2 regions of the Pseudomonas alkylphenolica genome follow, and region 1 is predicted to be linked to the other one. Evidence: predicted binding sites of a transcription regulator. Region 1 holds the regulator's gene; the other holds the start of a gene.
What was found. Region 1 encodes FliA, which starts transcription of late flagellar genes. Its sites were predicted from a motif close to CTAAAGTTTNNNNNNNNNNNGCCGNTAA; they were not measured.
Positions count from the first base shown of each region.

Region 2: a site for FliA is predicted at 14,266-14,293, ahead of PSAKL28_RS28735 (methyl-accepting chemotaxis protein). Genes of this name have one in related genera too.

Region 1 is NZ_CP009048.1:4,091,358-4,105,804, reverse strand. Features, by position in the region: gene fliR (flagellar biosynthetic protein FliR) at 1-289, shown strand, start outside; gene flhB (flagellar biosynthesis protein FlhB) at 292-1,425, shown strand; gene flhA (flagellar biosynthesis protein FlhA) at 1,623-3,752, shown strand; gene flhF (flagellar biosynthesis GTPase FlhF) at 3,764-5,074, shown strand; gene fleN (flagellar synthesis regulator FleN) at 5,194-6,027, shown strand; gene fliA (RNA polymerase sigma factor FliA) at 6,024-6,764, shown strand; gene PSAKL28_RS18750 (chemotaxis response regulator CheY) at 6,869-7,243, shown strand; gene PSAKL28_RS18745 (protein phosphatase CheZ) at 7,263-8,051, shown strand; gene PSAKL28_RS18740 (chemotaxis protein CheA) at 8,064-10,277, shown strand; gene PSAKL28_RS18735 (protein-glutamate methylesterase/protein-glutamine glutaminase) at 10,323-11,432, shown strand; gene PSAKL28_RS18730 (flagellar motor protein) at 11,432-12,172, shown strand; gene motD (flagellar motor protein MotD) at 12,176-13,063, shown strand; gene PSAKL28_RS18720 (ParA family protein) at 13,108-13,896, shown strand; gene PSAKL28_RS18715 (chemotaxis protein CheW) at 13,896-14,447, shown strand, end outside.
Region 2 is NZ_CP009048.1:3,812,339-3,829,721, forward strand. Features, by position in the region: gene PSAKL28_RS17500 (LysR family transcriptional regulator) at 1-563, shown strand, start outside; gene PSAKL28_RS17505 (TonB-dependent receptor) at 565-3,009, opposite strand; gene PSAKL28_RS17510 (FecR family protein) at 3,202-4,080, opposite strand; partial or broken gene PSAKL28_RS17515 (RNA polymerase sigma factor) at 4,085-4,591, opposite strand; gene PSAKL28_RS17520 (hypothetical protein) at 4,706-4,960, opposite strand; gene PSAKL28_RS17525 (ElaB/YgaM/YqjD family protein) at 5,091-5,411, shown strand; gene PSAKL28_RS17530 (response regulator transcription factor) at 5,480-6,106, opposite strand; gene PSAKL28_RS17535 (PAS domain-containing sensor histidine kinase) at 6,121-7,905, opposite strand; gene PSAKL28_RS17540 (acyl-CoA synthetase) at 8,108-9,730, shown strand; gene PSAKL28_RS17545 (acyl-CoA dehydrogenase C-terminal domain-containing protein) at 9,756-11,525, shown strand; gene PSAKL28_RS17550 (FecR family protein) at 11,717-12,724, shown strand; gene PSAKL28_RS17555 (Na+/H+ antiporter family protein) at 12,755-14,074, opposite strand; gene PSAKL28_RS28735 (methyl-accepting chemotaxis protein) at 14,334-16,481, shown strand; gene PSAKL28_RS17565 (S8 family serine peptidase) at 16,519-17,383, opposite strand, start outside.

The DNA of each region.
Region 1 (14,447 bases):
TTTGCTGGTCAATCATTTCTGGGATCTGGCCGGGCGCCTGAGCTGGGTGCTGGGCGCTGCGCTGTTGCTGGTGCTGCCGGCCATCACCGCGTTGCTGGTGGTCAACATCGCTTTTGGTGTGATGACGCGTGCGGCGCCGCAGTTGAACATCTTCTCCATCGGTTTTCCGCTGACTCTGGTGCTGGGGCTCGGGATCTTCTGGATTACCCTGGCTGACATTCTTCCGCATTACCACGCACTGGCCTCCGAGGCCTTGCAATGGATGCGTGAGCTGGCGAGGGCGCGCTGAGCATGGCAGAGAGCGAGAGCGGTCAGGACAAAACAGAAGACCCCACCGACAAACGCAAGAAGGACGCGCGGAAAAAGGGCGAGATCGCGCGCTCCAAAGAACTCAATACAGTGGCGGTGACCCTGGCTGGTGCCGGCGCATTGCTGGCGTTTGGTGGTGGTATGGCTGAGGCCTTGATGGAGTTGATGCGCAGCAACTTCATTTTGTCTCGCGAAGTGATCACTGATGAGCGCTTCATGGGGATTTTCCTCATGGCCGCCGGTAAGTCCGCCTTGGTCACCGTCCAGCCGGTGTTGCTGGTCTTGCTGGTGGCATCGATCATCGGCCCGGTGGCCTTGGGCGGCTTTCTGTTTTCGGGCAGTCTGTTGCAACCCAAGTTCAGTCGAATGAACCCGCTGGCCGGGATCAAGCGGATGTTTTCGGTCAACGCTTTGTCCGAGTTGCTCAAGGCGCTGGCCAAGTTCTTCATGATTCTGATCGTTGCGCTGGTGGTGTTGTCGGCGGACCGTGACGATCTGCTGGCGATCGCCAACGAGCCCTTGGATCAGGCGGTTATCCACTGCGTTCAGGTGGTGGGCTGGAGTGCGCTGTGGATGGCTGCCGGTTTGCTGTTGATCGCAGCGGCGGACGTGCCGCTCCAGCTCTGGCAGACGCACAAAAAGATGCTGATGACCAAGCAAGAGGTGCGTGACGAGTACAAGGACAGCGAAGGCAAGCCGGAGGTCAAACAGCGTATTCGCCAGCTCCAGCGCGAAGCGTCGCAGCGGCGGATGATGGCGGCGATCCCCGAAGCGGACGTCATCATTACCAACCCGACCCACTATGCCGTGGCGCTCAAGTACGACCCGGAGAAGGGCGCTGCGCCTTTGCTGCTGGCCAAGGGTGCCGACTTCATTGCCTTGAAGATTCGTGAAATTGCCAATGAGCACAAGATCCAGGTGCTTGAGTCCCCGGCGTTGGCGCGTTCGATTTATTACTCAACGGAGCTTGAGGAAGAGATTCCTGCCGGGCTGTACCTGGCCGTGGCCCAGGTGCTGGCCTATGTCTTCCAGATCCGCCAATACCGGGCAGGCAAGGGCAAGCCGCCGGAGCCGCTCAAGGACCTGCCGATTCCGCCGGACCTACAGCACGATTAAGGCTCGGTGGGAGCGGGCTTGCCCCGCGATGCGATATGGCTGACAGATCGCAATCGCGGGGCAAGCCCGCTCCCACAGTAAGCCCGCCTCCACACAAAAACGCCGCATTCCTCAAAGTTGGAAAGCTTCTTGCAAAGGCAGCGCAGCGCGCGTCAGAAACGCGTCAAAGTTTTGCTTGAGCTAGACGAGGAATACCGGTGGATCGCTCTCAGTTAATCAGCAATGCCCGTAACAACCTGGCCGGGTTAGGCCGGGGGAATCTGGGTGTGCCGCTGTTGCTGCTGGTGATGCTGGCAATGATGATGTTGCCGATCCCGCCGTTTTTGCTCGACGTGTTCTTCACCTTCAACATCGCGCTGTCGATCGTGGTCCTGCTGGTCTGCGTCTACGCCCTGCGCCCCCTCGATTTCGCTGCGTTTCCAACCATCCTGCTGGTGGCAACCTTGCTGCGCCTGGCGCTGAACGTGGCCTCTACGCGGGTGGTCATGCTTCATGGTCAAGATGGTCATGCTGCCGCCGGTAAAGTGATCCAGGCCTTCGGTGAGGTGGTGATCGGCGGCAACTACGTGGTCGGTATCGTGGTGTTCGCGATCCTGATGATCATCAACTTCGTGGTGGTGACCAAGGGTGCCGGGCGTATTTCCGAGGTGAGCGCACGTTTCACCCTCGATGCAATGCCGGGCAAGCAGATGGCCATCGACGCCGACCTCAACGCCGGTCTGATCGATCAGGCCCAGGCCAAGGCGCGACGCTCTGAAGTGGCTCAGGAGGCCGAGTTCTACGGTTCGATGGACGGTGCCAGCAAGTTCGTTCGCGGTGACGCCATCGCCGGTCTGCTGATCCTCTTCATCAACCTGATCGGCGGCATGCTGGTCGGTATGTTCCAGCACGGCATGACCTTCGGCGATGCCGGTAGAGTCTATGCCTTGCTGACCATCGGTGACGGTTTGGTGGCGCAATTGCCATCACTGCTGTTGTCCACCGCTGCAGCCATCATGGTGACCCGTGCCTCCGGTTCCGAAGACATGGGTAACCAGATCAACCGGCAGATGTTCACTTCGCCCAAGGCGCTGGGGGTATCGGCGGGGATCATGATCGTCATGGGCCTGGTGCCGGGCATGCCGCACTTCGCCTTCCTGAGCCTGGGCCTGGTGGCCGCTGGCGGTGCCTATTGGCTGTGGCGCAAGCAGAACCTGGCCAAGGTCAAAGCCCAGGAGGAAGTTCAGCGCCAGCAGGACCTGTTGCCCTCGCCGCAGCGCGCTATGGAAACCAAGGAGCTGGGCTGGGACGATGTCACGCCGATCGACATGATCGGCCTGGAGGTCGGCTATCGGCTGATTCCCCTGGTCGACCGCAATCAGGGTGGACAACTGCTGGCGCGGATCAAGGGAGTGCGCAAGAAGCTCTCCCAGGACCTGGGTTTTCTCATGCCCACGGTGCATATCCGCGACAACCTCGACCTGGCGCCCAGCGCCTATCGCCTGACCCTGATGGGGGTGATCCTGGCCGAGGCCGAGATCTATCCCGATCGCGAGCTGGCCATCAACCCCGGACAGGTCTTTGGCACCCTCAACGGTATTGCCGCCCGCGACCCGGCGTTCGGGCTGGAAGCGGTGTGGATCGATGTCAATCAGCGCAGTCAGGCGCAATCGCTGGGTTACACCGTGGTGGATGCCAGTACCGTGGTTGCGACCCACCTGAACCAGATTCTGCACAAGCACTGCCACGAACTGATTGGCCACGAGGAAGTCCAACAACTGCTGCAGGTGTTGGCCAAGGCCTCGCCCAAGCTTGCCGAAGAGTTGGTGCCGGGTGTCATTTCGTTGTCGGGGCTGCTCAAGGTCCTGCAGGCGTTGCTCGCCGAGCAGGTGCCGGTGCGTGATATCCGCAGCATTGCCGAGGCGATCGCCAACAATGCGGTCAAGAGTCAAGATACCGCCGCGCTGGTGGCGGTGGTGCGCGTCGGATTGTGTCGCGCTATCGTGCAAAGCATTGTCGGCGTTGAGTCCGAGCTGCCTGTGATCACCCTTGAGCCAAGGTTGGAACAGATTTTGCTCAATAGTCTGCAAAGGGCCGGGCAAGGTCAGGAAGACGGTGTTCTTCTTGAACCGAGCATGGCCGAAAAGCTTCAGCGTTCGTTGATCGAGGCTGCCCAGCGTCAAGAGATGCAAGGGCAACCGGCGATCCTGCTGGTCGCAGGACCGGTACGGGCGATGCTGTCGCGCTTCGGCCGCCTGGCTGTACCGAATTTGCATGTTTTGGCGTATCAGGAAATACCTGACAACAAGCAAGTTACCATCGTTGCCACAGTAGGCCCCAACGGCTGAGGTAGTGGGTTATGCAAGTTAAGCGTTTTTTCGCCGCCGATATGCGTCAGGCCATGAAGCTGGTTCGAGATGAGCTGGGGGCTGATGCCGCCATCATCGGCAACCGACGGATTGCTGGCGGTGTCGAGCTGACGGCTGCGCTGGACTACAAGCTGTCCGCCCTGGCGCCACGGGTTCCGAATGTCGAGCTCGAAGATGAACTGCGCAAGACCCAGTCGCGCATTGTCACCGCCCAGGCCGAGCTCAGTAGCCGCAGCGAAAGCGAAGACGGCAACCGCCAGCTGTTTGCAGGCTTGCCGCTGACCGCCTCCGAGCCGCTAGTCGAGACGCCTGTGGAAACGCCGGCCGCACCGGTTGCTGCAGCTGCCGCGCCGGTTGACCCGCGCTTGTTCGATGCCATGCGCTCCGAGCTCAGCGGCCTGCGCGAGTTGCTCGAAGTGCAGCTCGGTTCGCTGGCCTGGAGTCAGCTGCAGGGTAACCAGCCGCAGCAGGCCAACCTCTGGCGCCGTCTGCAGCGTATCGGTCTGTCCGGCCCGCTGGCGCATGAGCTGCTGGCGCAGATCGCCGGCATCGAAGAGCCTCGTCATGCCTGGCGCATGCTGCTCGCCCATCTGGCGCGGCGTATCGATGTGCCGGAAGTCGAGCCGATCGAAGAGGGCGGGGTGATCGCCATGGTCGGGCCGGCGGGCATGGGCAAGACCACCACCCTGGCCAAGCTGGCAGCGCGTTATGTGCTCAAGTATGGCGCGCAGAATCTGGCGCTGGTGAGCATGGACAGTTTTCGCATCGGCGCCCAGGAGCAGCTCAAGACCCTGGGGCGCATCCTCAATGTCTCGGTGACCCACGTCGATCCCGGCCAGTCTCTGGCCCAGGCGCTGGAGCCGTTGTTGCGCAAGCGCGTGGTGCTGATCGATACCGCTGGCCTGCAAGCCAGTGATCCGGCCCTGCGCATGCAGCTGGAAACCCTGGCAGGACGTGGTATTGCGTCTAAAAATTATCTGGTGCTGGCGACGACCAGCCAGAAGCAGGTGCTCACTGCCGCCTATCACAGCTACAAGCGCTGCGGGCTGGCAGGGTGCATCCTGACCAAGCTTGATGAAACGGCCTGCCTCGGCGAAGTCCTGAGCCTGGCCATCAGTCACGAATTGCCAGTGGCCTATCTTACTGATGGGCCGCGCATTCCTGACGATCTGCACCTACCGCGTCGGCACCAGCTGGTCAGCCGCGCGGTGAGTGTGCAGATGCAGGACGAGCCCAGCGAAGAGGCAATGGCCGATATGTTCGCTGATCTCTACCACAGCCCCGGCAAGCGTGTTGGCTGAGGTGATTGTGAAGACGTTGCAAAGTATCTGCATTGATGGACTGCCAGGCATTTTTCAGGTGTTGAAAGCGCAGCCGGTCATGTGGCCTCGGTCTAAGCAAGACAAGGTAATGAACAAACATGGGTAGCATGCATCCCGTACAGGTGATCGCCGTGACTGGCGGCAAAGGTGGCGTCGGCAAGACCAATGTGTCGGTGAACCTGTCATTGGCGCTGGCAGAGCTTGGCCGTCGGGTCATGCTGCTGGATGCCGACCTGGGCCTGGCCAATGTCGACGTATTGCTCGGCCTGACGCCCAAGCGCACCCTGGCCGACGTGATCGAGGGCCGCTGCGAGCTGCGCGACGTGCTGCTGCAGGGGCCGGGTGGCGTGCGCATTGTGCCCGCCGCTTCCGGCACGCAGAGCATGGTGCACCTGGCGCCTGCCCAGCATGCAGGTCTGATTCAGGCCTTCAGCGAGATCGGCGACAACCTCGATGTGCTGGTGATCGATACCGCTGCTGGTATTGGTGACTCGGTAGTCAGTTTTGTCCGCGCAGCCCAGGAAGTGCTGCTGGTGGTGTGCGACGAGCCGACCTCGATCACCGATGCCTACGCGCTGATCAAGCTGCTCAACCGCGATTACGGCATGAACCGCTTCCGGGTCCTGGCCAACATGGCGCAAAGCCCGCAGGAAGGGCGCAACCTGTTCGCCAAGTTGACCAAGGTCACTGATCGCTTCCTCGACGTCGCCCTACAATACGTCGGCGCGGTGCCTTACGACGAATGTGTGCGCAAGGCAGTGCAAAAGCAGCGAGCGGTCTATGAAGCCTTTCCGCGTTCCAAGTGCGCGCTGGCATTCAAGGCCATTGCCCAGAAGGTCGACACCTGGCCGCTGCCTGCCAACCCGCGTGGTCACCTGGAGTTTTTTGTCGAGCGCCTGGTGCAGCCGACGAGTGCGGGACCTGTGCTATGAACGCAAGCGGATACCGGATGTACAGCAACGCGTCTCGCGATGGTCAGTACGAGTTGATCGAGCGCTACGCGCCGTTGGTCAAGCGTATTGCCTATCACTTGCTGGCGCGTTTGCCGGCCAGTGTCCAGGTCGAGGATCTGATCCAGGCCGGCATGATCGGCCTGCTCGAAGTCAGCAACAAGTATGACGCGAGCAAGGGTGCCAGTTTCGAGACCTACGCCGGTATCCGTATCCGTGGGGCAATGCTTGACGAAGTACGTAAAGGGGACTGGGCACCGCGCTCGGTCCACCGTAATACCCGCATGGTCAGTGACGCGATTCGTGCAATTGAAGCAAAAACCGGCCGTGACGCTAAAGATCACGAGGTTGCTGCCGAACTTCAATTGAGTCTCGATGATTACTACGGGATTTTGAATGACACCCTGGGCAGCCGCCTGTTCAGTTTCGACGACCTGTTACAGGACGGCGAACATGAAGGCCTGCACGAGGACGGCGCCAGTGCCCAGCTCGAGCCTTCGCGCGATCTGGAAGACGAGCGTTTTCAGGCAGCCCTGGCAGATGCCATTGCCAACCTGCCTGAACGCGAGCGTCTGGTCCTGGCGCTGTACTACGACGAAGAGCTGAACCTCAAGGAAATCGGTGAGGTCCTGGGTGTCAGCGAGTCGCGCGTCAGCCAGTTGCACAGCCAGTGCGCGGCGCGTTTGCGTGGTCGCCTGGGGGAATGGCGGGCGCGTTGAACGCAGGTTCAATGCAGTCGCGAAATGTAGTGCCCGAATTGATTGAATGCGCGTTCAGCGCTGAGCGCGTTAAAGACTGCTTGGAGGTCTAATTGAACAAAGACATGAAAATCCTCATCGTCGACGACTTTTCGACGATGCGGCGGATCATCAAGAACCTGCTGCGTGACCTGGGCTTCACCAATACCCAGGAAGCCGATGACGGCAACACGGCGCTGCCGATGCTCGAAAGCGGTCATTTCGATTTTCTCGTGACCGACTGGAACATGCCGGGCATGTCCGGTATCGACCTGCTGCGCAAAGTGCGTGCCGACGAGCGCCTCAAGCACCTGCCGGTGCTGATGGTGACTGCTGAAGCCAAGCGCGAGCAGATCATCGAAGCGGCCCAGGCCGGCGTCAACGGCTATGTGGTCAAGCCGTTCACTGCCCAGGTGCTGAAAGAAAAGATCGAGAAGATCTTCGAGCGCGTCAACAGCTAAGACACGCCACGGGGGCGCTATGGAGCAAACACATTCATCGTTGGACGGCTTCGAGTCGACACTGAAGAAGCATGCCCACGAACTGGTCGACAGTCTCGAGCGGGGCAAATTCGGCGACGCGGTGCAACTGATCCATCAGCTGAACCAGACCCGTGACCGTGGCCTGTACCAGGAAGTCGGCAAGCTTACGCGTGAGCTGCACAGTGCGATCGTCAGTTTCCAGATCGATCCGCAAATGCCGCAGGCCGAGGAAGTCTCGCAGATCACCGATGCGACCGAGCGCCTGTCCTATGTGGTCAAGCTGACCGAGGGCGCGGCGAACCGGACCATGGATCTGGTCGAGGAGAGCACTCCGGTCCTCCACGAGCTGAGTGACGAAGCCCGCGATCTGCGCGCCGACTGGCAGCGCTTCTTGCGCCGCGAAGTGGCTGCGCCGGAGTTTCGCGAGCTGATGCACCGCGTCGACCGCTTCCTGGAGCGTAGTGAGGAAGGCAGCCGCAAGGTCGCCGGCCACCTCAACGACATTCTCCTGGCTCAGGACTATCAGGACCTGACCGGTCAGGTGATCAAACGTGTCACGGCACTGGTCACCGAAGTAGAAAGCAATCTGCTCAAGCTCGTGCTGATGGCCAGTCAAGTCGACCGCTTTGCCGGTATCGAACATGACCACCAGCAGCTGCGCGCTGAAAAAGATCAAGAAAAACATCCGACTCGGGGTGAAGGTCCACAGATTCATGCCGATAAACGTGAAGACGTTGTGTCCGGTCAGGACGATGTCGACGATCTGCTGTCCAGTCTGGGTTTTTAGGGAGCACGTTTAATGAGCTTCGGCGCCGATGAAGAAATCCTTCAGGATTTTCTGGTAGAAGCCGGCGAGATTCTTGAGCAACTGTCCGAGCAACTGGTCGAGCTGGAAAGCCGTCCGGATGATGCCGATCTGCTCAATGCGATCTTTCGCGGTTTTCACACTGTAAAAGGGGGCGCCGGCTTCCTCCAGCTCAACGAGCTGGTGGAGTGCTGCCACATCGCCGAAAACGTCTTCGACATCCTGCGCAAGGGTGAGCGACGTGTCGATGCCGAACTGATGGACGTGGTCCTGGAAGCCCTGGACACGGTCAACAGCATGTTCGGTCAGGTGCGCGAGCGCAGCGATATCACGCCGGCCACGCCTGAGCTGCTGGCAGCCTTGTCGCGCCTGGCTGAACCCGCCGCTGACGAGCCGGTCGCCGCACCTGAGCCGGTGCTGGAACAGGCGCCAGAAGCGCCCGCCGAAGCGGACATTACCGATACCGAATTCGAACAGCTGCTTGACTCGCTCAATGCGGTCAAGGCTGAGGCCGAAGCCCAGGTGCAGGCACCGGCTGCGGCCAGCGATGAAATCACCGATGCCGAGTTCGAGTCGCTGCTCGACCAGTTGCACGGCAAGGGCCAGTTTGCTCCTGACAGTGTCAGCGCACCTGCGCCGGTGGCGCAATCCACCCAGAGCACCAGCGACGAAATCACCGATGATGAGTTCGAGGCGTTGCTTGACCAGCTGCATGGCAAAGGCAGCTTCGCCGCCGATGCCTTGCCGGGTGCAGTAGCGCCCGCTCCAGAGCCGGCCGCTGCGGCGTCGGGCGATCATATTTCCGAGCATGAATTCGAAGCCTTGCTCGATGAGCTGCACGGCAAGGGCAAGTTCGCCGCGGACAGCGTTGCAACGGCCGCTGCGCCAGCTGCTGCGGTTGCCGCCAAGCCTGCTGCAGCGCCAGCTCCAGCTGTTGCCAAGCCTGCCGCCGCCCCCGCTGCCGCCGCACCGGCCAAAGCCGCAGCGCCAGCCCCGGCGCGCCAAGCCGCGCCAGCGGGCGACAAGGCCGCCAGCGAAACGGAAACCACCGTGCGGGTCGATACCGCGCGCCTGGACGAGATCATGAACATGGTCGGCGAACTGGTGCTGGTGCGTAACCGCCTGGTACGCCTGGGCCTGAACAGCGGCGATGAAGCCATGTCCAAGGCGGTGTCGAACCTCGACGTGGTGACCGCCGACCTGCAGACCGCGGTGATGAAAACCCGCATGCAGCCGATCAAGAAGGTCTTCGGGCGTTTCCCGCGCCTGGTTCGCGACCTGGCCCGGCAGTTGAAGAAAGAGATCAACCTGGAGCTGGTCGGTGAAGAAACCGATCTCGACAAGAACCTCGTCGAAGCCTTGGCCGACCCGTTGGTGCACTTGGTGCGCAACGCCGTCGACCATGGCATCGAAACCCCGGAAGAGCGCGAAGCGGCGGGTAAATCCCGCGGCGGCAAAGTGGTGCTGTCGGCCGAGCAGGAAGGCGATCACATCCTGCTGTCGATCTCCGATGACGGCAAGGGCATGGACGCCAACGTCCTGCGCGCGATTGCGGTCAAGCGCGGGGTGATGGACAAGGATGCTGCCGACCGCCTGAGCGAAACCGAGTGCTACAACCTGATCTTCGCCCCGGGTTTCTCGACCAAGACCGAGATCTCCGATGTCTCCGGACGCGGCGTGGGCATGGACGTGGTGAAAACCAAGATCTCCCAGCTCAACGGCTCGATCAATATCTACTCGACCAAGGGCCTGGGTTCGAAGATCGTCATCAAGGTGCCGCTGACCCTGGCGATCATGCCGACCCTGATGGTCATGCTGGGCAATCAGGCGTTCGCCTTCCCGCTGGTCAACGTCAACGAGATCTTCCACCTGGATCTGTCGCGCACCAACGTGGTCGACGGCCAGGAGGTGGTCATCGTTCGCGACAAAGCCTTGCCGCTGTTCTACCTCAAGCGCTGGCTGGTCAGTTCCGCCGCTCATGAAGAGCAACGCGAAGGGCACGTGGTGATCCTTTCGGTCGGCACCCAGCGGATCGGCTTCGTCGTCGATCAGTTGGTCGGCCAGGAAGAAGTGGTCATCAAACCGCTGGGCAAGATGCTCCAGGGCACGCCGGGCATGTCGGGCGCCACCATTACCGGTGACGGGCGCATCGCGCTGATCCTCGACGTTCCGAGCATGCTCAAGCGTTACGCCGCCCGGCGTATTTGATTCTGGTGGCGCGGCCCGCACGCCGCGCCCCCTAATGGAGTGTTTATGGCAGTCAAGGTCCTGGTGGTGGATGATTCCGGTTTCTTCCGCCGCCGAGTCTCGGAAATTCTTTCAGCGGACCCGACTATCCAGGTCGTCGGTACCGCGACCAACGGCAAGGAAGCGATCGACCAGGCACTGTCGCTCAAGCCCGATGTCATCACCATGGACTACGAAATGCCCATGATGGATGGCATCACCGCTGTACGTCACATCATGCAGCGCTGTCCGACCCCGGTGTTGATGTTCTCCTCGCTGACCCACGAAGGCGCGCGGGTGACCCTCGATGCCCTGGATGCCGGTGCTGTCGATTACCTGCCGAAAAACTTCGAAGACATCTCGCGCAACCCGGAGAAGGTCAAGCAGTTGCTGTGTGAAAAGGTCCATACCATTTCCCGCAGTAACCGCCGATCAATCAGCTATGCCGCGCCAGTGCCGCAACCGGCCAGCCATACCCAGCCGAGCGTCAGCAGCCTGGGCAGCAGCCCGGCACCACGGGCTGCGGCACCGGTACGGGCGGCGGCTTCTGCTGCCTCGCCTGCACCCAAGCGCAAGCCTTACAAACTGGTGGCCATCGGTACCTCCACCGGCGGCCCGGTGGCGCTGCAGCGGGTATTGACCCAGCTGCCAGCCAATTTTCCGGCACCGATCGTGCTGATCCAGCATATGCCCGCTGCTTTCACCAAGGCATTTGCCGAGCGCCTCGACAAACTGTGCAAGATCAGCGTCAAGGAAGCCGAAGACGGCGACATGCTGCGTCCCGGCCTGGCCTTGCTGGCCCCGGGGGGCAAGCAGATGATGATCGACGGCCGCGGTGCGGTGAAGATCCTGCCGGGTGACGAGCGCCTGAACTACAAGCCGTGTGTGGATATCACCTTCGGCTCGGCGGCCAAATCCTACGGCGACAAGGTGCTGTCGGTGGTGCTCACCGGCATGGGCGCCGATGGCCGCGAAGGTGCGCGCCTGCTCAAGCAGGGCGGCAGCACGGTCTGGGCCCAGGATGAAGCCAGCTGCGTGATCTACGGCATGCCCATGGCCATCGTCAAAGCCAACCTGGCCGACGCGGTGTATAGCCTGGACGAGATCGGCAAGCACTTGGTCGAGGCGTGCGTCTGATGGATGTCTTGAGCCTTATCGGGATCATCCTGGCGTTTGTCGCGATTGTCGGCGGCAATTACCTCGAGGGTGGTCACCTCTCGGCGCTGATCAACGGCCCTGCGGCCTTGATCGTGCTCGGCGGCACCTTGGCTGCGGCGCTGCTGCAGTCACCCATGAGCGCCTTCAAGCGGGCGCTGCAGATCGTGCGCTGGATTCTTTTTCCGCCGCGTATCGACCTGGCTGGCGGTATCGACCGGGTGGTCAACTGGAGCATGACCGCACGCAAGGAAGGCCTGCTGGGCCTGGAAGGCGTGGCCGATGCCGAGCCCGATCCTTACGCGCGTAAGGGCTTGCAGCTGCTGGTCGACGGTGCCGAGCCTGAAGCCATCCGCAGCATCCTCGAAGTGGATTTCTACACCCAGGAAAGCCGCGACATCCAGGCTGCCAAGGTGTTCGAGTGCATGGGCGGCTATGCGCCGACCATCGGTATCATCGGTGCGGTCATGGGCCTGATTCATGTCATGGGCAACCTGGCCGACCCTTCGCAACTGGGTAACGGTATTGCCGTCGCCTTTGTCGCCACCATCTACGGTGTGGCGAGTGCCAACCTGATCCTGCTGCCGATTGCCAACAAGCTCAAGGCGCTGGCCATGCGTCAGTCGCGCTACCGGGAAATGCTCCTGGAAGGCCTGCTGTCGATTGCCGAGGGCGAGAACCCGCGCTCGATCGAGCTGAAGCTTCAGGGCTTCATGGAGTAACACATGGCACGCCGTCGACAACCTGAGGAACACGAAAACCACGAACGCTGGCTGGTGTCCTACGCGGACTTCATCACCTTGCTGTTCGCCTTTTTCGTGGTCATGTACTCGATTTCCTCGATCAACGAGGGCAAGTACAAGATCCTCTCCCAGGCGCTGATCGGGGTGTTCAACGACCCTGAGAAGAGCATGCGCCCGATCCCCATCGGCGATGAGCGGCCGCTGACCGTAAAACCGGCCGAGCCGCTGATCAAGGACAGTGACCAGGTCGATGCCGGCCTGGCGCAAACCAGCAGCGATCCGCTGAAAACCATCACCGATGACGTGCGCGATGCCTTTGGCGACTTGATCAAGTCCGACCAGATGACCGTGCGCGGTAACGAACTGTGGGTCGAGATCGAGCTCAACTCCTCGCTGCTGTTCGGCAGTGGCGATGCGATGCCCAGCGATGTTGCGTTCAACATCATCGAAAAGGTGGCGAAGATCCTCAAGCCGTTCGCCAACCCGGTGCATGTCGAAGGTTTCACCGATGACCTGCCGATCCGCACCGCGCAGTACCCGACCAACTGGGAGCTGTCCTCGGCACGTGCCGCCAGTATTGTCCGCCTGCTGGCGATGGAAGGGGTCAACCCGGCGCGCATGGCGTCGGTCGGCTATGGCGAGTTCCAGCCGATTGCCACTAACGACAGTGCCGAGGGGCGCGCGCGCAACCGTCGGGTAGTACTGGTGATTTCACGCAACCTCGAAGTGCGCCGCAGCCTGACCGGTACCGGCAGCGCCAACGCCACGCCAGATGCGGCAATGAAGCGGGCTGGCACACAAACTGCACCGCCAGCGCTATCACCGACGGTGGGGGGCAATCGCGTCAATCCTCCGTCACCGACCCTATAACCGTTCCCGGCAGGGCAGGTTGCCGTACCGGGAGGAAGCAACGAATGAGAGTCTGGGCAGTAGCCAATCAAAAAGGTGGTGTCGGCAAGACCACCACGTCCATCGCCCTGGCCGGCTTGCTGGCCGAGGCGGGCAAGCGCGTGGTCGTGGTCGACCTCGACCCCCACGGGTCGATGACCAGCTACTTCGGACACAACCCGGACGTGCTGGAGCACAGCTGCTACGACCTGTTCCTGCACAAGGGTACGGTTCCCGAAGGCTTGCCCGGGCAATTGCTGCTGCCGACCAGTGACGAAAAAATATCCCTGCTGCCGTCCAGTACCGCGTTGGCGGTGCTCGAGCGCCAGTCGCCGGGGCAAAGTGGCCTGGGCCTGGTGATCGCCAAGTCTCTGGCGCAGCTGTGGCAGGATTTCGACTACGCCATCATCGACAGCCCGCCCTTGCTTGGCGTGCTGATGGTCAACGCGCTGGCGGCCAGCCAGCAACTGGTGATCCCGGTGCAAACCGAGTACCTGGCGGTCAAGGGCCTGGAGCGCATGGTCAGTACCCTGGCGATGGTCAACCGGTCGCGCAAGCAGGCCTTGCCCTACCACATCGTGCCAACCCTGTTCGACCGCCGCACCCAGGCCTCCATGGGCACCTTGCGGGTGTTGCGTGACGCTTACCCGGAGAACATCTGGCAAGGCTACATCCCGGTCGATACCCGCCTGCGTGATGCCAGCCGTGCCGGGCTAACGCCGTCGCAGTTCGATGGCAAGAGCCGCGGGGTGGTGGCCTACCGGGCGCTGCTCAAGCACCTGCTGACGCACAACATCGCTCAGCAGGTGGCCTGATGAATCACCCGCAAAAGCTTGCTACCGGCCCGCAACTGGCGCTGCAGTCGTACCTTGACGGCTTGCTCCACGAAGCCACCGAGGTACTTGATCGGGTCGAGCCGCTGGTTGAGATCGATGAGTTCCAGGCGGCGGTGCTTGAGGAGCAGGCACGCGATGCCCAGGTTGCGCGTCTGCACAAGCCGGTGGTAGCTCAGGCAGCGCCTTTGCCTTTCGCCGAACCTGCGCCTGTGGTGCTCCCGGCGGTCATGCCGGTTGTAGCGCCTGAGCCTGAGTTCAAACCCGAATCCGAACCGGTCAGTGTCGAAGTCGCCGCCGACCAGCCTGCACCGGTCGAGCCGCTGGTGGAAGTCCACCTGCCTCCAGCGCCCAACCAGCCGGTACCGCCGGCCACCGTTGACGGGCGTCCGGCCTGGGCTGCCGAGCCGTTCGAATGCCTGTTGTTCGACGTCGCCGGGTTGACCCTGGCAGTGCCACTGGTGTGTCTGGGTTCGATCTATTCGCTGGCGGGTCACGAGCTGACGCCGCTGTTCGGCCAGCCAGACTGGTTC
Region 2 (17,383 bases), 280 kb from region 1:
GCAGTGTGACCTTGCGCCTGGCGCACGCCATCGAGCGTTTTCGCCAACGGGACGAGTCGGTACGCCTGGAACTGGTCAGCGCCATGCCGGCCGACCTTGAGCGCCTGCTGTTGCAGCAGCGCCTGGACCTGGCCATCGGTTATTTCTCCGGCAAGCAGTCCGCCTTCGACTACACGCCGTTGTTCGAAGAGACCCAGCGCCTGTACTGCGCCAGCCATCACCCACTGGCGAGCCAGACGCAGGTGAGCCTGGAGGTACTGCTGGAGGCCGACCAGGTCGAACACCCCTACAGTTTTCTCGAGAGCCCCGACCCGCTCAGCGGCGGTCGGGCTTCGGCGCGCTCCGAGCAGGTCGAAGGCGCCCTGGCGTTTATTTTGTCCGGGCGCCACATCGGCTACCTGCCCTGCCACTTCGCGGCCCCCTGGGTCGAGCGCGGCTTGTTGCACGGGCTCGACCCGGCACTCAACTTCCAGGTGCCATTCGCCCTCGCCCGTCACCGCGCCCAGGTGCCCAGCGATGCCCAGCAAGCCTTCAACGCTGATCTGCTGAGTGCGTTCGCCTGACTCAGTAAGCCATCGACCAGGTCAGCGTGTAGGTGCGACCGCGGCCCTGATAGTCATACAAGTACTCCGGGCCGTAGGTTGGCGAGTAGAACAGGGTCGCGCGCTGGCCCCAGACCGTACTGTACTGCTTGTCGAGCAGGTTCTGGATACCGGCGCTGAAGGTGCCGAAGCCGGTGTCCTGGCTGCCCAGCAGGTCGAAGGTGGTGTAGCCGCTGATTTCGTGATCGGCATCATCCTTGAGGGTGAAGGCGTGGTTGGCTTGCAGCCGCGCACTACGCCCATCGCCCTTCCAGCCAACAAAGGCCGTGGATTTGGACAGCGAGGCGTAGCGGGCATCGCGCTTGATCCAGTCACCGTCCTTGTCCTCTTCTTCCGAACGTACCAAGTGCAGGGTGCTACCGGCTTCCCAGCCACTTTCGAAGTGGCGGGTCAGCGCGCCTTCGAAACCGAAGTCGCGGCTCTTCTGATCTTCAACGTTGATGGTCAAGGTGGCCATGTCGGTGGTGATGATCTTGTCCGACCAGATGTAGTACACCGCTGCCTGGGCATCCCAGTCCAGGTCGGCATAGCGCCAGCCCAGCTCCACCTGACGGCTCTTGATCCCGGCCAGCGGGTTGTCTTCGACGCTCAAGCCGGGCTTGCCGTAATACTTGGCCGGGTCTGGCAGGTCGAAACCTTCGCCGTAGTTGGTCCAGACCTGGTGGCCGTTCTTGAAGTCATAGATGGCGCCGAGGTTGAACAGGTTGACCTGATAGTCGTTATTACCGCCGGGGACGTTCTTGAAGTCGCCGACATCCACGTCCATCTGCTGGCGCCGGGCGCCGCCGGAGACGGTCAGGTTGTCGGTGGCGTGCCAGTCCAGCTGGGCGTAGTACGACAGGCCATCCACCCGGTAACTGGGATAGCGCGGAGCCTTGCTGGCCTTGTCCAGGTCCAGGCCACCGCTTTGCGACGACGTCAGGGCATCGAAGGTGGTCTGCTCGGCATTGAAGCGCTCGCGGTCCAGATCCACGCCGTAGGTCAGCTTGAGCGTGTCCCATTGCTTGGCAAACAACGCCTTGAGGCTGCTGACCTCGAAGTTCTGCTGCGACGCGGCAAAGTACACGCCTTTGACGCCCGCCGGCTTGCCAGGGTTGTAGTACGGGAACGGATAGAAGTTGTCGTCTTCTTTGCGGTACGACGCCTGCAGGTAGAAGTCCTGACCGAGCACATCGCTGTGGTGGTAGTTGGCGTTGAGCAGCAAACGCTTGGTGCGTGGTTCCAGGTCTGTGGAGTAGCCGCTGCGCAGCTCGGCATCCTCCAGGTTCGAGGGGGCGTTGTGCTTCAGGTTGGGAAAGTAGATACCCGTGCTGCCGTGATTGCCCGAATCGTAATATTGGGCCAACAGGTCAAGGCTTTGTTCGTCGTTGAATTGCAGGCCCAGGCTGCCGAGTACATCGATGGTGCGGTTGTACTGCAAGTCGGTCTGGGTGTTATCGATAAAGATCTGGTCGCCGGCGCCATCGTAGAACGCTTCGTTCTGCTCGGCGGAAACACCCAGGCGTGCGTTGACCCGCTCGTTACCACCGCTGACCGACTGAGCGATGCGCGTCGAAAGGTCGTCGCTGTTATTGAAACCACTGCTGGCGCCGACCTGGGTCTCGAAGCGCGCCGGACCGGCTTCGCCCTTCTTGGTGACAATGTTGATGATGCCGCCCGTGGCACCGCCGCCGTAAATGGCGCTGGCCCCGGAAAGCACTTCGACACGCTGGACGTTGAACGGCGAGATGCTGTCGAACTGCCGCGACAGGCCACGGGAACTGTTCTGGCTGACACCGTCGATCATCACCAGAACATTACGGCCACGCATGTTCTGCCCATAGTTGGTACGCCCTTCCGGCGCCAGGTCCAGGCCCGGCACCAGTTTGCCGATCGCCTCCTTGAGGCTGACCCCGCTGTTGATCTGCTCATTGAGCTGCTGCTGATCGACGACCCAGACGGTGCCGGGAATTTCACTGATCGAAGTGCTGGTTCGGGAAGCGACACTGACTTCAATGGGTTTGAGGCTGACGCTTGCAGGAGCGGTCTGCATTTTGCGCAGGATTACCGTGCGCGAATCGCTGAACTGCCAGCTCATGCCGCTACCGGCCAACAGGTTCTGCAGGGCCTGGGCAATGCTGTAGCGCCCCTCAAGGGCCGGGCTTTGCAGGCCGGCAACGTCGGCGGTGGTGTACAGCAGGTGCAGGCCGGCCTGGTCGGCGAAGGAGGTCAGGGCCTGGTCAAGCGCCTGGGCTGGCAGCGCCAGGTTCACTTCACGGTCTTGCTGGGTGCTGGCTTGGGCAGCATTCACGCTCTCGGCTGCGTGTACCCAGACTGGGCCGAGCAGCGCGGCGACGGCGGTGGAAGCCAGCAGAGCGTGTTTGAAACTACCGGTGGAGCGGGCGATTGGCTTGAGCGTAGCCTTCACAATGTTCTTCCAGGCAAGGTGTAAATGAGAATGGATTGCTGATCAGTCTCACTACGACGATTGGGCGAAGAAGAACTTGCAGTGCGAAGTTGAAATTATTTTTTCTGTTCCGATGCTATCGCGGGGCAAGCCCGCTCCCACAGGGGCAGGTGATGCACCCGTGGGAGCGGGCTTGCCCCGCGATAGCATCGATCAATACACCACCGCCAGCCACGGCAGATAGGTAACTTTCAGCGCATAACGCTGCTCCAGAGTGCGCAACAACCCTTGCGGATCGTTCAGGTCAAACACCCCGCTGACCTGCATCGCCCCCAGTTGCTGGTCGGACAACACAATGCGCCCATGCTGATAACGCTCAAGCTCGGCCAACACCTCGCGCAAAGGCTTGCCGTTGAAGATCAGTTTGCCGCGCTGCCAGGCAGTCAGCGCCCCGGCGTCCGCAGTGGCCTGCAACCTGCGCTCACCCAGCTGAGCCTCGCCTTTGGCAATGACCACGCGGTTATGGCTGCCATCACGACGCACACTGAACACCGCCCCACTGCCCTGCACCGATTCGCCCCCGGCCTCGACGACAAAGGGACGCGGGTCGCTGGCCGGCTCGAAGAGTGCCTCGCCCGCCTTGAGCATCAGCCGTCGCTGGCCATCGCTGAAATCCACCGACAAGGCACTGCCACTGTTGAGCAGTACCTGCGAGCCGTCGGTCAGGGTAATACGCTGCTGCTGACCAACGCTGGTGTGGTAGTCGGCGAGCAAGGCCGGTGCCTGTTGCCAGCCACCATAACCAACCAGCGCCAACACCAGTGAAGCGGCAAGGGCACTGCCCCAGCGACGTCGGCGTGGCGCTGCGGCAGTCAACTGGGCCGCAGCTTGGGTCTGGCCCAGATCACCCCACAAGGCTTCCGCCTCCCGGGCCGCCTCGGTGTGGGCCGGACTCAGCTGGCGCCAGCGCTGATAGCGCGCGCGGTCAGCCTCACGGGCGTTGCCGGAATGCAACAACACCTGCCAGTCGAGGGCATCGTCGGACAAATCGCTGAGCGGCTGCGGTGCAGGCATGGCTAGGGCATCAATCATGGTTGTGTTTGAGCCAGTCACGGCAGTGGCGCAGGGCCTGGCCGATGTATTTTGCCACCATGCTTTCGGAAACGCCCAGCTGTTGTGCGATCTGCGCCTGGGTCAGGCCTTCGACGCGATTGAGCAACAATGCCTGGCGAGCGTTGGGAGGCAGCTGCAACAGTGCTTCGTCCAGTTGTGCCAGGCGTTCGCGGGCCAGCAACGCAGCTTCCGGTGCAGGTGCCGGGCACGGTACCTGGCTTGCAGCGGCGCTGTCGTCGAGATTGCCGGCCATGCGCTGCTCGCGACGCAGGGTATCGATGGCCAGGTTGCCGGCCACGCGAAAGATGAAACTGCGCGCATGCAGCACCGGCAGTTCCTGCTGCTCGATCCTGACCAGCTTGAGGTAGGTTTCCTGGGCCACATCAGCCGCCCGTTGACGGTCGCTCATGCGCCGGGTCAGGAACTGCAGCAGGTCATCGTAATGTTCCTGGAAACTGGCCAGCAGCCCGGACACGGGGGACGTCAACATGGAGGGATTCGATGGGCCTTGGCAACGGAAGTCAGACGTTAATGAGAAACAGTATCGTTCAAAAGACCGACAGGTTTCAACGTCGCCGTGCTTTCGCGGCAGGCCTGGCGGGCGTTACTTGGCCGCTGCCATCAGTTTGTTGACTTCACTACGGACCATATTGGCGAACTCGGGCGGCGACATGCCGTCCAGTTCGGAGCGTACCCATTCGGCCCACTTGCCCTTGCGCCGGGGCTTTTCGGCGATCAGCCGCGCGGCCTCGCCTTTGGCCTTGCCCAGGTTGGTCTGCCAGAGCTCGAACAGTCGCGCTTTCTCGTCCTCGATCTGCGCCCGTTCGGCGAAGCTCTTGTTGGCCAGATTGAAACTCATGAGGGTGTCCTGCCGCTGGAAAATAGGCGCTATCTTACACTGTAGCCGCAAGGGCCCGGCAAACCGCTGCAACTTTCCGCGCCCACCGGTATCCATTGTTCAATGCCCATCAATCGACGAGGAAGTGTCCATGGCCAGGAAAACCACAGTGCAAGCCGAAGCCGAGCAAATCAAGGATCAGGCGTTCAGCGAACTGCAAGCCCTGATCGAAGACTCGGAAAAGCTGCTGCGCGACAGCGCCGCGCTGGTTGGCGAAGATGCCGAAACCCTGCGCGCCCAGATCGGGCTCAAGCTCAAGCAGGCGCGCGAAGCGGTTGGCAGCGTACGCAGCAAGGCACAGCCAGTGGTCGATGCCACTCAGGATTACATTGGTGGGCATCCGTGGCAGACAGTGGCGATTTCGGCGGGATTCGGCTTGGTGGTGGGGCTGTTGCTCGGGCGACGCTCTTAAAGGTATCGCGGGACAAGCCCGCTCCCACAGAGCCCAGCCTGTGGGAGCGGGCTTGTACCGCGATACATTCAGCGCAGACTCAACGGCTGCACCACGCCACAAGCAATCGCCATCCCCACCAACGCCGGCAGGTGCTCGGCTTCCATGCGCTTCATCACCCGTGCCCGATACAGGTCCACGGTCTTCACACTAACCTCAAGCTGCTCGGCTATCTCGCGGTTGCTGAAGCCCTGCACCAGTGGCACGAACACATCCCGCTCACGCGGTGTCAGGCTGTCGATCCGCGCCTGCACCGCCGCTCGTGGCTCACTGCCCGCCAGCGCCTGGGATGACCGCTCGAGCGCCGCCTGGACCGCATCCAGCAACAGCTGGTCGTTGTAGGGTTTTTCAATGAAATCACAGGCACCGGCCTTGAACGCCCGGACCACGATCGGCACGTCGGCATGGCCGCTGAGGAAGATCACCGGCAATTCGACAGCACGCGCGCGCAAGACCTCTTGCACACTCAGCCCGCCCATCCCGGGCATGCGTACATCGAGCAGCACACAGGCGGGCAAGTGTGCGTCACAGGCCTCCAGAAACGCCTGGCCGCTGGTAAAGGGCAACGCCTGGATACCGACCGACTCCAGCAGCCAGACCGTGGAATCGAGCATGCCCTGGTCATCGTCGACCACATAGACTTTCGGTTGCTGCATCACACTTCCTCTGTTCAGACACTTGCCACTGGCGCCAGCCGGCAACACAAAATCAAGCCACCCGCCACACCCGGCATCGCCTGCAAGGTACCGCCAAAGCCTTCGATGATACTGCGGCTCATGCTCAGGCCAAGGCCCAGGCCTTCCGGCTTGCTGGTGTTGAAGGGGGTGAAAATACCGTCCAGACGCTCGGCCGGCACACCTGGCCCCTGATCGCTGACCTGTATGCGTAATTGCCCTTCGACCAGCGCTGCGCTGAGCACGATACGCGAGGGTTGGCCCTGATGCTGCTCGCGGTTGGCGTCGATTGCATTGCGCAACAGGTTGAGCAATACCTGTTCGAGCAAGACCCGGTCGGCGTAAACCGCAGGAAGCGGATCGCCGATCTGCAGCTCGATGCTCACCTGGTCGCGCGCCGCCTCCCAATCACACAGGCGTACCGCTTCAATCGCGACATCGGCAATGGCCAACGCCTGCAGACGCCGCGGCTCTTTGCGTAAAAACGCACGCAAGCGTTTGATGACTTCGGCGGCGTGAGTCGCCTGTTCACTGATCCGCTGCAAACCCTGGGCGACCCGCAGGGCGGCCTGCGGATCACGATCCAGGACTTGCAGGTAACGCTGACTGGCGCTGGCGTAATTAACCACAGCAGCCAGCGGCTGATTGATTTCATGAGCGATGCCGGAGGCCAGTTCGCCAAGGGTGATCAACCGCGCACTGTGGGCCAGCTCGTCCTGATGGCGGCGTTGCTGGCTTTCGCGCAATTCGCGCTCGGTCATGTCGCGGGCCACCAACGAGTAGTAACGCTCACCACCGGTGCCGCGATGGGCCAGCAACACCAACGACACCGGAAACGCCGCCGCACCCTGCCAGGGAATCAGTCGCGTCTCGGCGTGCCAGACACCCGTCTGTTCGGCGCACTGCCAGCCTTCGCGCTCCAGACGTTGCTGCAACGCCGGATCGAGCAATGCCTGTAACCCCGGCAACGCCTCCACGTCCTGCAGTCCCAGCGCCCGTCGTGCCGAACGATTGAGGTAGCTGAGCTGGCCGTCACGGTCGGTGAACAGCACCAGGTCTGTGTTGGCCTCCACCACTTCGGCCAGGCGCCGGCGGTTTTCCTGCGCCTCGATACGTACGCTGATGTCGCGCGAGACGCTGACAATCTCCACCACCGCACCGGTATAGGTCTCGCGTATCGCCCGGCTGGCAATCTCGAACCACAAGTCGCGGCCATCACGATGGCGCACCCGGCAGGTCATGGTCTGGTAACCGTCCTGCTCCAGTGCCTGGGCGGCCTGCAGCAACGACTGCTGACGGTCCTGAGGGTGAAACAGTGATTGCACCGCGACCCCGCGTAATTCCTCGGGCCAATAGCCAAGCAATCGATAGGACGCTGGCGAGGCATCCAGAAAGCAGCCGTCGGGGCTGTGCCGGGAAATCAGGTCGGTGGTGTTTTCAGTGATCAGTCGATACAGGCGCCGGGCCTGGCTGGCCTCCCGCTCAGCCAGGCGCTCGGCCGTGGCGTCACGGCAACGCACCAGCACCTGGTCAGCGCTGGCGGGTATGAAGGTCCACAAAAGGATCTTGTCAGCCACCGACGCTTCGACATCACTGATGGCGCGCGCCTGGCTCAGGCAAGCGTTGACCAACGCCTGTACGTTACTCGGCAACCAATAGTCGACCGTGCGCGCCGGCCAGGGCCCGAGCATCGCCTGCAAGGCCGGATTGACTGCCAGCACGGCGGCGGATGCATCCAGGATAAGGCTGGGCTGTGGGTCGCTGGCGAGCAAATGCGTCATGGCGGCGCTCAATTGGTGGCCTTGAAGACACCTATAGTACTTCTACTATATTGCTATAGTCTATCTTCCAAGTACCATAGGGTTTCACGTAAAAATTGTGACACCTGAAGGGCCTGCCCTTCACGACACCTGATCAGAGCTAACAATCAGCCACCGGGGGTTGCAGTACGCCATACGGGCGCCCCCTGCACAGGAACTATTCATGTCGATCTTCTCCCAGGGCCTGGCGCCCGCCCCTGTCAATCACCAGGCCCTGAGCCCCTTGAGTTTCATCGAACGCACGGCGGCGGTCTATGGCCAGTACCCGGCGGTGATTCATGGTGCCATCCGGCGCAACTGGCAACAGACCTACGAACGCTCCCGACGCCTGGCCAGTGCCCTGGCCGGACGCGGTATCGGACAAGGCGACACGGTAGCCGTGATGCTGCCGAACATTCCGGCAATGCTCGAAGCGCACTTCGGTGTGCCGATGATTGGCGCAGTGCTCAATGCCCTCAACGTGCGCCTGGACGCCGAAGCCATTGCGTTCATGCTCGAACACGGTGAAGCCAAGGTGCTGATCACCGACCGCGAATTCCACAAGGTCATCAGCGCAGCGCTGGCGCTGATGGAATACCCGCCGCTGGTGGTCGATGTCGATGATCCGGAGTACGGCGAGGGTCAGGCGGTCAGCGACCTGGACTACGAGGCCTTTCTCGCCGAAGGCGACCCTGAGTTCGCCTGGCAATGGCCCGAGGATGAGTGGCAGGCCATTTCGCTGAACTACACCTCCGGCACCACCGGCAACCCCAAAGGCGTGGTCTATCACCATCGCGGCGCCTACCTCAACGCCCTGGGCAACCAGATGACCTGGGCCATGGGCAATCATCCGGTGTACCTGTGGACCCTGCCGATGTTCCACTGCAACGGCTGGTGCTACCCCTGGACCGTCACGGCGCTCGCAGGCACCCACGTATTCCTGCGCCGCGTCGACCCACAGCGGATCCTCACCCTGATCCGTGAACATCAGGTCAGCCACCTGTGCGGCGCGCCGATCGTGCTCAATGCCCTGATCAACATGCCCGAGTCGGCCAAGGCGGCCATCGATCACCCGGTCAACGCCATGGTCGCCGGTGCCGCGCCACCGGCCAAGGTCATCGGCGCGGTGGAAGAAATGGGCATCAAGGTCACCCACGTCTACGGCCTGACCGAGGTCTACGGCCCGGTGACCGTGTGCGCCTGGCATGCCGAATGGGACGAGCAACCGCTGGCTGAACGGGCGCGGATCAAGTCGCGCCAGGGTGTGCGCTACCCCACCCTTGAAGGCCTGATGGTTGCCGACCCGCAAACCCTGGAGCCGGTGCAACGCGATGGCAACACCCTGGGGGAGATCTTCATGCGCGGCAACACGGTAATGAAGGGCTATCTGAAAAACCCCGAAGCTACCGCCGAAGCCTTCCGCGGTGGCTGGTTCCACACCGGCGACCTGGCGGTCTGGCATGCCGACGGCTATGTGGAGATCAAGGACCGGCTCAAGGACATCATCATCTCCGGCGGCGAGAACATCTCCACCATTGAAGTCGAAGACACCCTCTACAAACACCCGGCCGTACTCGAGGCCGCCGTGGTTGCCCGCCCGGACGAGAAGTGGGGCGAAACACCCTGCGCCTACATCACCCTCAAGGTTGGCTTCGAGCAGACCCGCGACACCGACATCATCAGCTTCTGCCGTGAGCACCTGGCGGGGTTCAAGCTGCCCAAGACCGTGGTCTTCAGTGAGCTGCCGAAAACCTCCACCGGCAAGATCCAGAAGTACCTTTTACGCGACTGGGCCAAGGCGCTCTGATCCCCCTTTGACAGCGAGAACCCGCATGCCTGAATTCAATGCTCCACTGCGCGACATGCGCTTTGTCCTTCATGAAGTGTTCCAGGGCCCGGCCCTGTGGGCACGCCTGCCGGCGCTGGGCGAACGAGTGGACGCCGATACCGCCGATGCCATTCTCGAAGAAGCGGCGAAAATCACCGGCCAGCTGATCGCCCCGCTCAACCGCAGTGGCGATGAACAGGGCGTAACCTTTGACGCTGGCCAGGTACGCACCCCTGACGGTTTTGCCCAGGCCTGGCAGACCTACCGTGAAGGCGGCTGGGTCGGTCTTGCCGGCAACCCCGAGCACGGTGGCCTGGGCATGCCGAAAATGCTCGCAGTGCAGTTCGAAGAAATGCTCTACGCCGCCAACTGCAGCTTCAGCCTCTACTCGGCGCTGAGCGCAGGTTGCTGCCTGGCCCTCGACGCCCACGCCAGTGATGACCTCAGGGCCACTTACCTGCCGCCGTTGTACAGCGGCCAGTGGGCCGGCACCATGTGCCTGACCGAACCGCATGCCGGCACGGACCTGGGGATCATCCGCACCAGGGCGGAACCCACCGCCGATGGCAGTTACCGCATCAGCGGCACCAAGATCTTCATTACCGGCGGCGAGCAGGACCTGACCGAAAACATCATCCACCTGGTCCTGGCCAAATTGCCCGATGCCCCGGCCGGGCCCAAGGGTATCTCGCTGTTTCTGGTGCCCAAGTTCCTGGTCAATGCCGACGGCAGTCTGGGCCCGCGTAACCCGGCGCACTGCGGCTCACTCGAGCACAAGATGGGCATCAAGGCCTCGGCCACCTGCGTGATGAACTTCGACGGTGCCACCGGCTACCTGATCGGCGAGGCGAACCGTGGGCTGGCAGCCATGTTCACGATGATGAACTACGAGCGCCTGTCCATCGGCATCCAGGGCATCGGCTGCGCCGAAGCCTCCTACCAGAACGCCGCGCGCTACGCCCAGGACCGCCTGCAAAGCCGGGCCGCCAGCGGAGCGCAAGCGCGCGACAAGGTGGCCGACCCGATCATTGTCCACCCGGATGTTCGCCGCATGCTGCTGACCATGCGCGCCCTGACCGAAGGTGGCCGGGCCTTCGCCACCTATGTCGGCCAGCAACTGGACATCGCCAAGTACGCCGAAGCTACCGAAGAGCGCGACCTCGCCCAGCGCCAGGTGGCCCTGCTGACGCCGGTGGCCAAGGCATTCTTCACCGACAACGGCCTGGAAAGCTGTGTGCTCGGCCAGCAGGTGTTCGGCGGTCACGGCTACATCCGCGAGTGGGGTCAGGAACAGCTGGTGCGCGATGTGCGCATCGCACAGATCTACGAAGGCACCAACGGTATTCAGGCCCTCGACCTGCTGGGTCGCAAGGTGGTGGCGGACGGTGGCCGGGCACTGGCCGAATTCACCGGGCAGATTCGCCAATTCTGTGAGCAGGACACGCCCTACCGCGAGCCACTGCTCAAGGCCACCAGTGACCTGCAAAGCCTCAGCCAGTGGTTGAGCGAGCAAGCCCGCGAGGACGCCAACGCCGTCGGCGCCGCTTCGGTCGAATACCTGCAGCTGTTTGGCTACGTGGCTTATGCCTATATGTGGGCGCGCATGGATGCCGTGGCCGCAGCGAACCTGGCGCAAGACCCGGCTTTCTACGCGGCTAAACGTGCAACCGCGGCGTTCTTCTTCGCTCGTTTGTTGCCACGCACCTTGTCGCTGCAAGCCAGTATCCAGGCAGGCAGCACAGCCCTGTTCAGCCTGGCTGCCGAACACTTCTGAAGCAGAACGCTACCGTCAGTCGCCCGCGGTAGCGCCGCTTGCCCCGTCATCAGACGGGGTATAGCTGCGAATTCAGTGCTTTTACCGGATTTTTCCCGGTGAAAAATCTTACAACTGATAGTCATTCGCCATTATCCCGGGTTCTCGCCGCCTACGCTGCAAGGGTAGAATAGGCAAAACCGGGAGCCTCGATGAACCACACCAGCCACAGCGCCGACGAATACGATGCCATCACCGATGCCGCCGCGCATTGGTGCCTGCGTTTGCAAGCTGAGGACTGCACAACAGCCGAACGCCAGGCGTTTGAGCAATGGCTGGCCGTCGACCCGCTGCATGCCCAGGAATACCAGGCCATGCTGGATATCTGGCAGACCGCCGATCATCTGCCACGCAGCGCCACACCCGGTAATGTCATCAACCTTCCCCGGCGTCGTCAACGTGCCTGGCGCCACTATGCCTCGGCCGCTGCCATCGCCCTGGTGGCACTGCCGGTCGGCGCCTGGGTCGGCTGGGAACAAGGCTGGCTGCCTAACCACTACCAGTACCTGGAAAGCGGCGACGCCATCAGTCATGTCGTACTCAGCGACGGCAGCCAGGTCGAGCTGAACCTGGGGACCGAATTACGCGTCACCAACTACAAGGACCAGCGCCGGGTCACCCTGGTCAAAGGCGAAGCCTTCTTCAAGGTCCGGCACGACAGCCTGCACCCCTTCGTAGTGCATGCCGCCCAGGGCCAGACCCGCGTTACCGGCACCCAGTTCAATGTCTGGAAGTATGAAGATCAGGTCAGAGTGACCCTGGTCGAAGGTTCGGTGCTGGTCAGCAGCGATGCCAACGACAACGATGGGGGCTATCGCCTGGGCCCCGGCATGCAGGCTAGCTACCAGGCCGGCGACTACGAACCGCGCCTGAGCCAGACCTACGCCCATGACACCAGCCTGGCCTGGCGCAATGGCAAGCTGATCCTCGACAACCTGAGCCTGGCCCAGGCCCTGCCGCAGATCAACCGCTACCTGGAGCAGCCGCTGCTGCTGGCCGACGAATACACCGGCAGCATTCGTATCAGTGGCATTTACGACACGAAGCAGATCAAGCGTCTGGTCAGCAACCTGCCCAAGGTGTTGCCGGTCTATCTAACCCGCAACAAGGACGGCAGCATGCTCCTCAACCGAATCTCGCCACCGCCGGCACGGGGCTGAGCCTTACGCTCAACCCCGCGTGGCTACACGCTACAGCGTCATTGCCGCCAGCCAGCCGAACGCCAGCAGTGGCAGGTTGTAGTGAATGAAGGTCGGCACCACGGTGTCCCAGATATGGTGATGCTGGCCGTCTACGTTCAAACCAGAGGTCGGGCCCAGGGTCGAATCCGAGGCCGGTGAGCCGGCATCGCCCAGTGCACCAGCGGTGCCGACGATGCACACGGTGGCGACCGGGTCAAAACCCAGCTGCACACACAGCGGTACAAAGATCGCGGCAAGAATCGGCACCGTGGAAAACGACGAGCCGATGCCCATGGTCACCAGCAGCCCCACCAGCAACATCAGCAGTGCGCCAATCCCCTTGCTGTGGTCGATCCACACCGCCGAGGTCTCGACCAGGCTCTTGACCTCACCGGTGGCCTTCATGACCTCGGCGAAACCGGAAGCGGCAATCATGATGAAGCCGATCATGGCCATCATTTTCATGCCTTCGGTAAACAGGTCGTCGGTGTCCTTCCAGCGCACAATGCCCGACACCGAGAAAATCAGAAAACCGACCATGGCGCCGATGATCATCGAATCCAGCCACAGCTGAATGATGAACGCCGCTGCGATGGCAACCCCGGCAACCAGCAGGGTCAACGGGTTGTAGCGCACCGCCACCTGCTCGACCTGCTCGATCTTTTCCAGGTCATAGACACGCTTTTTGCGGTAGCTGAAAAACACCGCCAGGAGCAGGCCAAAAAGCATGCCCGCCGCCGGAATGGCCATGGCATGGGTGACGTTGACCGCGCTGACATCCACCCCGCTACGGCTGACGTTGGCCAGCAGAATCTCGTTGAGGAAGATGTTGCCAAAGCCCACCGGCAGGAACATGTAAGGCGTGATCAAACCAAAGGTCATCACGCAGGCCACCAGGCGCCGGTCGATCTGCAGCTTGGTCAGCACATAGAGCAGCGGCGGCACCAGCAAGGGAATGAACGCAATGTGGATCGGCAGGATGTTCTGCGAGGAAATCGCCACCAGCAACAGCAAGCCGATCAGCAGCCATTTGACCTTGCCACCATCGGCATGCCCTTGCTTGCCAACCATCGCCAGGGCGCGGTCAGCCAGAGCATGGGCCATGCCGGACTTGGCAATCGCCACCGCAAAGGCACCCAGCAAGGCATAGGACAAGGCCACGGTGGCACCGCCGCCGAGCCCACCGTTGAATGCTTTGAGCGTTCCGTCGATTCCCAGGCCGCCCACCAATCCGCCAGCCAGCGCGCCGACGATCAGGGCGATCACCACATGCACGCGGGACAGACTCAAGATCAGCATGATGCCGACCGCGGCAATTACTGCATTCATTCCTGTGACCTCTAGAAACCAGACAAAAAGCGACCGATTCGGCGACAGACTGCCCGGGAGCAGTGGCCGAACGACGGGTATTTTTATGGAGGGCGCACACTCTGAAGCAGGCCCTCGCGCTTGTCAAAGTTCACTGGGCGATTGCTGTCGTAGGAATGCACGAAAACGACGCATTTAAATTGATCGTTTGAATAAAGAAAGCGGCGTATCCGCCGATAACGTCGGCAGCCTCAATCTTTTTGGATCAAAGGACTTCGCCATGTCGTTCAGACAACTATCCATTCAGTGGAAAATCACCCTGCTCGCCGGTTTGTGCCTGGCCAGCATCGTTACCCTGCTGGTGGGCCTTTCGTTGTACCGCATGGGCCACAGCTCGGAGCTGGTCAAGACCAGCAGCATGCAGATGCTCACCGAGTCAGCCCAGGGACGCATCGAATCCCAGGGCGAAGTCCAGGCCTTGAACATTCGTCGCCAGTTCATGGATGCCTATCAATACGGTGCCGGTTTCTCCCGTCAGGTCCTGTTCCTGCGTGAACAGGCCGAGAAGCGCTTTCTCGATGCCTTCGACCTGCGCGAAGACCTGACCCGTCAGGTACGCGCCGCCTTGCAGGCCAACCCCGACCTGCTTGGCCTGTCACTGGTATTCGAACCCAATGCGCTGGACAACAAGGACGACCTGTTCGTCAACCAGGAGCAACTGGGCAGCAACGAAAAAGGCCGCTTTGCCCTGTACTGGTCGCAACCGACGCCAGGCCAGCTGACCTCCATGGCCCTGCCGGAAAAAGACATGGCCGATACCAGCATCGGCCCCAGCGGCGAGCCGGCCAACACCTGGTCAGTGTGCCCACGCACCACCCGCAAGACCTGCGTGATCGAGCCCTACTTCTATGAGATCAACGGCCAGCAGGTGCTGATGACCAGCATCGTGTTCCCGCTGATGGTCGCCGACAAGGTAGTCGCCACCCTGTCCATCGACATCAACCTGAACAGCCTGCAGGCCATGAGCCAGCAAGCCAGCCGTAACCTCTACCAGGGCCAGACCCAGGTGAGCATCCTCAGCCCCGTGGGCCTGCTGGCCGGCTACAGCCCGGATGCCGGCAAACTGGCCCAGCGCTTTGATCAGGTCGATGCCGAGAAAGGCGCCGAAGTGATCCGCCTGCTGGCCGACAGCACGCCCATTCACAGCATCCATCACAAGCAGCGCCTGAAGGTGCTGGCTTCCTTTGCCCCGATCCCGGGCGGCAAGTCCTGGGGCGTGCTGCTCGACGTTCCGGAAAGCGCTCTGACCGGCCCGGCCGAGGCCCTCAAGCAGGAACTCGACCGCAGCAACACCAGCGGCACCTTGATCGAGCTGGGTCTGGGCGCGTTGGCGGCCATCGTCGGCCTGCTGCTGATCTGGCTGATGGCCCGCAGCGTGACGCGGCCGATCCTCGGTGTCGCGGCCATGCTCAAGGACATCGCCAGTGGCGAAGGCGACCTGACCCGTCGCCTGCAATACGACAAACGCGACGAGCTGGGCGAACTGGCCGGCTGGTTCAACCGCTTCCTGGACAAACTGCAGCCGACCATTGCCGAGGTCAAGCGCTCGGTCCAGGCGGCCCGCGACACCGCCGACCAGTCTTCAGCGATTGCCAGCCAGACCAGCGCCGGCATGGAGCAGCAGTACCGCCAGGTCGATCAGGTCGCCACTGCTTCGCATGAAATGAGCGCCACTGCCCAAGACGTTGCCCGCAGCGCGGCCCAAGCCGCCCAGGCGGCCCGCGACGCTGATCAGGCCACTCGCCAGGGCCTGTCTGTCATCGACCGCACCACCACCAGCATCGACACCCTGGCCGCCGACATGAGCACCGCCATGGCTCAGGTCGAAGGCCTGGCCGAGAACAGCGAGAAGATCGGCTCGGTGCTGGAAGTCATCCGTTCCATCGCCGAGCAAACCAACCTGCTGGCCCTCAACGCCGCCATCGAAGCCGCCCGCGCCGGTGAAGCAGGCCGCGGCTTTGCTGTGGTCGCTGATGAGGTGCGCAACCTCGCCCGCCGCACCCAGGAGTCGGTGGAAGAAACCCGGCAGGTCATCGAAGAGTTGCAGGCCGGTACCCGCGAAGTAGTGGGTGCCATGGACAGCAGCCATCGTCAGGCGCAAGGCAGCGTCGAGCAGGTCAGCCAGGCGGTCACCGCCTTGCAGCAGATCGGCGATGCGGTCACGGTGATCAGCGACATGAACCTGCAGATCGCCAGCGCTGCCGAAGAGCAGAGCGCCGTGGCTGAGGAAATCAACAACAACGTGGCGACCATCCGCGACGTGACCGAATCCCTCAGCGGACAGGCCAACGAATCGGCGCGGGTCAGCCAGTCGCTCAACAGCCTGGCCAACCAGCAGCAGGGATTGATGGATCAGTTCCGGGTCTGAGGCGTAACCCCTGGCGAGCGACGGTCACGCTTGCACATCAGAGTTCATCCTTGGGCGAGTGGAATCTGCCACCGCCCAGGATCTGATCGAGCAGGACCAAGGCGGCATGGACATTCGGCCTTGCGCCCATCGGCAGAACCGACGAGTGGGGCAGCGTGGCATCCAGGTAGCCTGCCTGCATGACCAGCAGGTGCATCTGATCGGCATTCAAATAGACATGATGCTGCTCCATGGCATAGGACTGGATCAGCGTGAGCGCACCGGTGACCAAAGGCGTGGCGCTTGAGGTCCCGCCATAGTTCGAGGTGTAATCCCGGTCGTTACCGGACTTGTCTTGCAGTCGATCTGGCTCTAAACCGAGCGTTGCCACGCTGTCCCCCCAGGCATTGAGCATCCGGTATGGGTAGGCAAAGTTCGAGTACTGATGGGGTTTACCATCCCATGACTGACAGGCGCCTATCAGGATGGCATTGGCATCTCCATGATCATGGAAATACGGCCATTGCGAGAGATTGACGCCATATCCCGCCGTGGTGCCTTTGTCGGCAATCGTTTTGGTACTGCCATTGCCCGCCGCGAAAACCACCACCGCACCTCGCTCGGTCAACGCTTTTGCCATGTCCCACCAGTCCCGCTCATGTATCGACGGTAAGAACGTCGACAACACCTTCAGATTGGCCGAATGGCGATTGATGGCGACGATGTCCCCAGGTTCGACATGGCGCAGAAGATCCTTCGGCGTCCGGGCAAGTTTATCCCGATCCTGGGCCTTGTTGTTGTAGAGGTAAAGTTCGCTGGCATGGCACATGCCGGTCATGCCGATACCGTTGGGCGTAGCCAGCAGGATCCCCACCGATTCGGTTCCATGGTTGGGGTTGCCATTGGGTTCCAGGGTAATGATC